3 regions of the Peribacillus sp. NPDC094092 genome follow, and region 3 is predicted to be linked to each of the others. Evidence: riboswitches for the same ligand, from Rfam matches in the RefSeq annotation. Region 3 holds a riboswitch; each other region holds the start of a gene.
What was found. A riboswitch is a leader RNA that binds a small molecule or an ion and turns the genes downstream of it on or off. The one in region 3 is predicted to bind S-adenosylmethionine.

Region 1 (2,270 bases), 190 kb from region 3:
CAATTACGGATTTCTCAGCGGATGATTTATTCCAAGGGAAATATAATAGCGAAGATATCTTAAAACTTTCAGAGCGAATTCAAGCAGCTAGAGGAATCATCATTGGTTCACCGGTTTATAAGGCTTCCTATACAGGTGTATTAAAAGCCTTGATTGATTTGCTGCCTGAAGGTGCCTTTAAGGGTAAGCCGGTTCTGCCGATCATGATTGGTGGAAGTAACAGGCATCTATTGGCGATTGACTATGCGCTTAAACCATTGATCTCAATATTGAAAGGCGAGCCGCTGCAGGGCATTTATTTTGTTGATAAGGAAATAGATAAACAGAATTCAGAAAATCCGATTAATGATTCGCAATTAATTGATCGCGTCCAGAGTCAAGTTCAAGAATTTGTAGAAGCGATACAGTTAAGAAATTAATGACTTCAAGTAAGCCTTAATAAAAAAGGACTGGAATTCTAGAAAATGTTTTTTAAAGTAATTACAGGCATCAATAATGAAAATAGACTCATTTTTTTGGAGACATTATCTAAAAAAACGAGTCTATTTTCGTATTTAAATGAACAAAAAATCATTAATTGAATAGTGTGTATAAAAATAGCAGTTCATCCATAATATTAAACCAAGTTATTTTATAAGAAAACTCCATTGACAAGGATTAAATATATGTTAATATTTAAAATAATAAAACTTATCCAGAGCGACGGAGGGAATTGGCCCTTTGAAGTCCAGCAACCTGCATGATGGATGCAAGGTGCTACCTCCAACAAAATGTTGATCATTTTGGAAGATAAGGTAATGATATTTACCTTGGGATCTTTCCATCATGGAAAGATTTTTGTTTTTGGAAAAATTGCAAGCAAACCATAACAATGTAAGGTTGTATGGAATTATATAAAACTTAGAAATTCATTTAATCAGCGTTGAAAATAAAATATTCGCGGATTTTCTTAAAGGAGGAACTGGTTTGAATAAAGAGAATCAGCTTGAAGAAATATTTGAACGACTTCAAGAAATGCTTAACTCAATGAAATATGGATCCATTACACTTATTGTCCAGGATGGTAAAATCATTCAAATGGAAAGAAATGAAAAATTAAGAATTAAATAAGGTATCTGCTGACTAGAAAAACTAGAGGCGGGTTTAACTGATATAAAGAGAGTATTGGTTAGATTCGTCTCTTTTTTCCTAGAATCAAATAAACTGGGGAAGATTAAAACGGGAATTGATCATCAGTTACTCTAACCTGATACAGCAAGTTTTTAGAGGGGGCTACAAAAGTTGGCTGGATTAATAAACTATGAAAATTTCAATACAGGGGAATTCCCTGCATTTCCTGAAGACAGTGACACAAAAGGGGCTTTGGAAGTATTGCAATGGGCGAATGACCATTATGGAAACAAACTGATTTATGCTTGCAGTTTTGGTATCGAAGGCATCGTGCTAACGGATTTATTGGCGAAGGTCAACCCTTCGGCAAAAATTGTTTTCCTTGATACGGATGTTCATTTTGAGGAGACTTACCAATTGATCGAGCAAGTGAAAAAGCGCTATCCAAAGCTTTCGATTGAAATGAAGAAACCTGCCTTGACGCTTGAGGAACAGGCAGAGGAATATGGGGATGAATTATGGCTTAGTGATTCCAATAAATGCTGTAACATCCGTAAAATCATTCCGCTTACCGATGTGCTTTCAACGGCAACAGCATGGCTTTCGGGACTTCGGAGGGAGCAATCCGAAACAAGGGCTAAGACCGAGTATATCAATAAGGATAATAAGTTCAAGTCAGTTAAAATATGTCCACTCATACATTGGACATGGAAAGATGTTTGGCGCTACGCCCACAAAAACGGACTTCCATATAATATCCTGCATGATAATGGATATCCGAGCATTGGATGTAAAACGTGTACAGCACCTGCATTCAATGCAGATGATTTACGCTCAGGCCGTTGGCAAGGAGCCCAAAAAACGGAATGCGGATTACACTTATCTTAAATAAATAGAAACCATAGGGGGAAAATAGCATGACAATCAGTTTACCGCACGGAGGAACATTAATCGATCTTTGGGAACCAAAATATGATTTTAGTAAAATAACAAAATCAATCGAAATCGATGAAATTGCTTTAAGTGATCTTGAATTGATAGGCACTGGTGCCTACAGTCCGATTAAAGGATTCTTTACAAAAAGTGACTATGAGGCAGTGGTCAAGGATATGAGGCTTAGCAGCGGGCATGTATGGAGCATCCCGATTACGTTGCCTTTG
Region 2 (2,270 bases), on a different contig from region 3:
TGGATCGTGATGTTTATCTCCTGTTTGACGCAGATGAATCAGGAGAAAAACTGCGGAAGCAGTTCCGAAGGGAAATGCCGGAAGCGAACCACCTGTATATTAATAAAATGTACAAAGAAGTGGAAAGCTCACCCGAACATCATATCGCAACTGTGCTTCTATCTGCCAATATGAATGTGAAAATGAAATTTTTAAGTCAAAGGGTGAACGACTAATTGATGCAGGAATGGAAAGAAGAAGAGTGTAAGCTTGCTGTTGAAAATGGGGGAACCTTTTGCTTATATTTATATACGCCTTTATGCGGCACTTGTCAGGTTGCCTCCAAGATGCTGACGATATCCTTGGAGCTGTTCCCGGAATTGAAGGCAGGCAAAATGAATATGAACTATGTCCAAGCAATTGCCGAAACATATGAAATCGAAAGTGTTCCTTGTTTATTGCTTTTCAAAAAAGGGCAGCTGCACAAAAAAATATATGCCTTTCAATCCGTTCCTTATTTGTACGGATTGCTTAAGGAAATCAGCTAGGAAACCAATCAGAACCGTGATTGGTTTCTTTGTTTGTGCCAATTGAATGCGAGATCGGAATTAAAAAAAGAATATTCTAACAATTCATTGACTGATTTATTCTAAAATGCTATATTTTGAATTAAGTAATGGCAGAATTTAATAGTTCTTATCAAGAGTGGCGGAGGGACTGGCCCGACGAAGCCCGGCAACCGGTATAAATTTTATATACGGTGCTAATTCCAGCAGAGTGTTGGCTCTGGTAGATGAGGTGTGTTCTTGAGACCTCTTCTTAATTGAAGTGGTTTTTTTGTTTGTAAAAGGCCAGGTATCATATAATTCCAACTAAATCCATAGAAAAAGGTGAAATCATATGTCAGGGAAAAAGTTGCGTTTCGAAACATTGAGTGTTCATGGCGGTCTGCAGGCTGATGAAACAGGTGCACGTGCAGTTCCTATCTATCAAAGCAATGCATACTTGTTCAAAGACACCGACCATGCAGCGAATTTATTCGGCCTAAAGGAGAATGGCTATATATATACACGACTTCATAATCCCACTGTCAGCGTTTTTGAGGAAAGAATGGCCTTATTGGAAGGCGGTATCGGCGGATTGGCAACAGCGAGCGGAATGGCTGCCATCTCGCTTTCAATCCTGAATATTGCCGCTGCAGGTGACGAGATTGTTTCAGCCTCTACATTATATGGAGGTACGTATAACCTTTTTGAAAATACTCTTCCTAAATATGGGATCAAAGTAAAGTTCGTTTCTCCCGATGACCCTGAAAATTTCAAAAGGGCGATCACGCCAAAAACTAAAGCCATTTTTGCCGAAACGATCGGCAATCCAAGTTTGAGGGTGCTTGATATTGAAGCGGTAGCGAAAATTGCCCATGATGCCGGCGTACCTTTGATCATTGATAATACCTTTGCGACACCATATCTTTGCAGACCAATTGATTTTGGCGCGGACATCGTCATCCATTCCGCTACTAAATGGCTTCTGGGAAATGGAACGACACTAGGCGGTGTCATCGTGGATGGAGGGAAGTTCGATTGGAACTCGCCAAACTACCCTGGCTTCACGGAGCCAGACCCAAGTTACGACGGTCTGGTATACGCCGAGGCAGTCGGACCTGCCGCATTCATAACGAAAGCCCGAGTCCAGTTACTTCGTGATTTAGGCCCTGCGCTAAGTGCCCAAAGTGCATTTCAGTTTACGCTTGGACTTGAAACGCTGCATGTAAGGATGAGAGAGCATCTATCAAACACCAAGTCCGTCATTCAATATTTAAAAAACCATCCTGCCGTTACTTGGGTTTCACATCCTGGTGATGAGGATCATCCCGATAAAGCCCTTGCGGATAAGTATTTGCCTAAGGGAGCTGGGTCTGTCGTGACGTTTGGAATACAAGGTAATCGCGAAGCTGGGGCAAAACTTATCAATTCGGTGGAATTATGGTCCCATGTGGCGAATGTCGGGGATGCGAAGAGCTTGATCATCCACCCAGCCAGTACGACCCATCAACAATTGAGTGAGGCGGGTCTTGCGAAAGCGGGTGTGAGTGCCGATCAAGTCCGTTTATCCATTGGGATTGAAAATGTAGACGACTTAATAGAAGATTTGGAGCAGGCAATTGAAAAAGCGACGAATATCGTCTCCTTGACTTCCGAAACGCTTTAGGCAAAGTTCCTGTTCATTCATGAACTAGAAATAATATACATTGCGCTCCTTTTTTATCTATGATAAAATTTCTCCATACT
Region 3 (2,270 bases):
ACAATATAGTGCAATTCGTTGTGTGGGATCAAATGCAATTCCTATGCAAGAAGCAAGACATAGCATAAAAGAAATGATTGGTATGAGTGGATATAATGGTGTATGGAAGGACAAATCATTTACTGAATTTCCTTCGTTTATAAATCGTCTGCGAAATAGAAACTGTGACGCGCTAATACTCATCCAAACTACTACCACGGCTAATCCAGAAATGGATACAAGCACTATATATACTGTATCCGGTGCAATAATACTCGAGAAAAGGGCTAAACCACCTCCCAACATACTGAAAAGGACTGCATTTATCGGAACACCCCGTTTTGTCAATTTTGCAAATATGGGAGATATAGTTTTCTTATCTGCAAGTGACCATAGCATTCTGGATGATGCATATAATCCTGAATTTGCAGCAGACAAAATGGCAGTTAATATAACAAAGTTCATAATATCCGCTGCATACGGCACTCCAATTCGTTCGAGAATTGCAACAAAGGGGCTCTCTAGTACGCTTGCATCCGAAATAGGCAATAATGCGGATAATACAACAATGGTTCCTACAAAAAAGATGATCAATCTCCATAATGTCATTCGGATTGCCTTTGGAATCGTTTTTTCTGGATTCACTGTTTCTCCAGCTGCGATCCCGATTAATTCAGTACCAGAAAATGCGAAATTCACCGCGAGCATCGTCATTAGAATGGCAAAAGCACCATTCGGAAATAAACCTGCACTTGTAAAATTGGAAAATAAAGGAGCTGATTGTGAATTAATTATTGGAATAAAACCTAACATTGCCGCAGCTCCCAGAATAATAAATACCACAATAGCAAATACTTTTATTGAAGCAAACCAGAATTCGGATTCAGCGAAGAACTTAACGGTCCACGCATTTAAAGCCAAGACCAATATGGCAAATAGAGCACTCCATATCCAGACATTGATTGATGGAAACCATCGCTGCATCAACAATCCTGCAGCCGTAAATTCCGAACCTAGTGCAACAGTCCAGGTTAGCCAATACAACCAGGCTACTGTATACCCTGTCCCTGGTCCAATGTATTTGGCTGCGTAGCTATGAAACGCACCTGTCTCGGGCATATGTACTGCCAGTTCACCTAGACATAGCATAACTAGATAAACCACTAAAGCTCCTATCAGATACGAAAGGATGGTGCCGAAAGGGCCAGCCTGTTGAATCGTATAACCCGAACTCAAGAATAAACCAGTTCCAATCACCCCGCCAAGCGATAGCATTATTATATGCCGTGCTTGCATTTGCCTTTGAAAATCATGCTTCTTTTTGTTCTCCATTCTTATTCTCCTTAATCTTGGATCCAGAAAAAACGAAAACGCACTCTAAAAAAGAGTGCGCTACTGACAAATAAACAAGTACGGTCTTATCTATCAAGGTTTCACCCCCTGGAATTAGCACAGTGTCTTTGTAGACCTGTTGCTGAGGTTTCGTAGGGCCAGTCCCTCCACCTCTCTGGATAAGAAATTATTTTTTTATAACTTTATCAATCTATGAAAAAATTGTCAAGTTTTGTTTCTGATTGTAAATACCTCCTTTTAAATTCTAGCGATCATGGGCGCCGGCGGCATAAATATGACATGGTTGCTCGTTTTTGGAACATTCGCTAATCGCCTTAAATCGCAGATAAAGCTAACCGAGATAATTTAGATTTAAAAAATGGCGCCATCTTAAAAAGATGACGCCATTTTTTCTTTAAGGACGTTCTATTTCGAATAATTCCCCTAGTTTTGTATAAGTATGACCCGCTAATCTTGCTACAGGTTTTAGGCCATTCTGGTCAATTCGGCCATTATGGTAAATATCTTGCTCTATATGATAGCAGACTATTTTCCCTATCAATAAATCACAACCTGGTTTCTTCTGGGAACCTGCCAATGGTATCGCATGCTCTAATGTGCATTCAAAGCGTACCTTCGCTTCTTGCAATCCTGGTACGGATACTTTATCACTAACAACCGGCGTGAAATTGGTAAGACCCAATTCACTTTCGTCAGATGGGAGTTCCTTTGCCGTTCGATTTGCATCAGCTACATTATTTTCATCCGTGATATGGACAACGAATTCACCTGTTTGAACTGCATTTCGGGCCGTGTCCTTTGAAACCCCTTCTTTTCGTTGAACAGAAATGGAAATCATTGGAGGATTTGAACTGACTATGTTAAAAAAGCTAAACGGCGCTATATTGATTGTACCGTTTTCGGATTTGGTTGTGACCAAGGCTATCGGTCTCGGTATA

Region 1: another riboswitch for S-adenosylmethionine. It lies ahead of ACQKNS_RS18965 (YezD family protein); the one in region 3 lies ahead of mmuP (S-methylmethionine permease).
Region 2: another riboswitch for S-adenosylmethionine. It lies ahead of ACQKNS_RS16455 (O-acetylhomoserine aminocarboxypropyltransferase/cysteine synthase family protein); the one in region 3 lies ahead of mmuP (S-methylmethionine permease).

What each region holds. Positions count from the first base shown of each region.
Region 1 covers NZ_JBNNUC010000004.1:97,395-99,664, reverse strand. The annotation lists gene ssuE (NADPH-dependent FMN reductase) at 1-419, shown strand, start outside; SAM riboswitch class I at 688-796, shown strand; gene ACQKNS_RS18965 (YezD family protein) at 967-1,110, shown strand; gene ACQKNS_RS18960 (phosphoadenylyl-sulfate reductase) at 1,294-1,998, shown strand; gene sat (sulfate adenylyltransferase) at 2,028-2,270, shown strand, end outside.
Region 2 covers NZ_JBNNUC010000003.1:158,413-160,682, reverse strand. The annotation lists gene ACQKNS_RS16465 (toprim domain-containing protein) at 1-215, shown strand, start outside; gene ACQKNS_RS16460 (thioredoxin family protein) at 219-527, shown strand; SAM riboswitch class I at 673-779, shown strand; gene ACQKNS_RS16455 (O-acetylhomoserine aminocarboxypropyltransferase/cysteine synthase family protein) at 880-2,190, shown strand.
Region 3 covers NZ_JBNNUC010000004.1:287,265-289,534, forward strand. The annotation lists gene mmuP (S-methylmethionine permease) at 1-1,311, opposite strand, end outside; SAM riboswitch class I at 1,395-1,497, opposite strand; gene ACQKNS_RS19760 (flavin reductase family protein) at 1,727-2,270, opposite strand, start outside.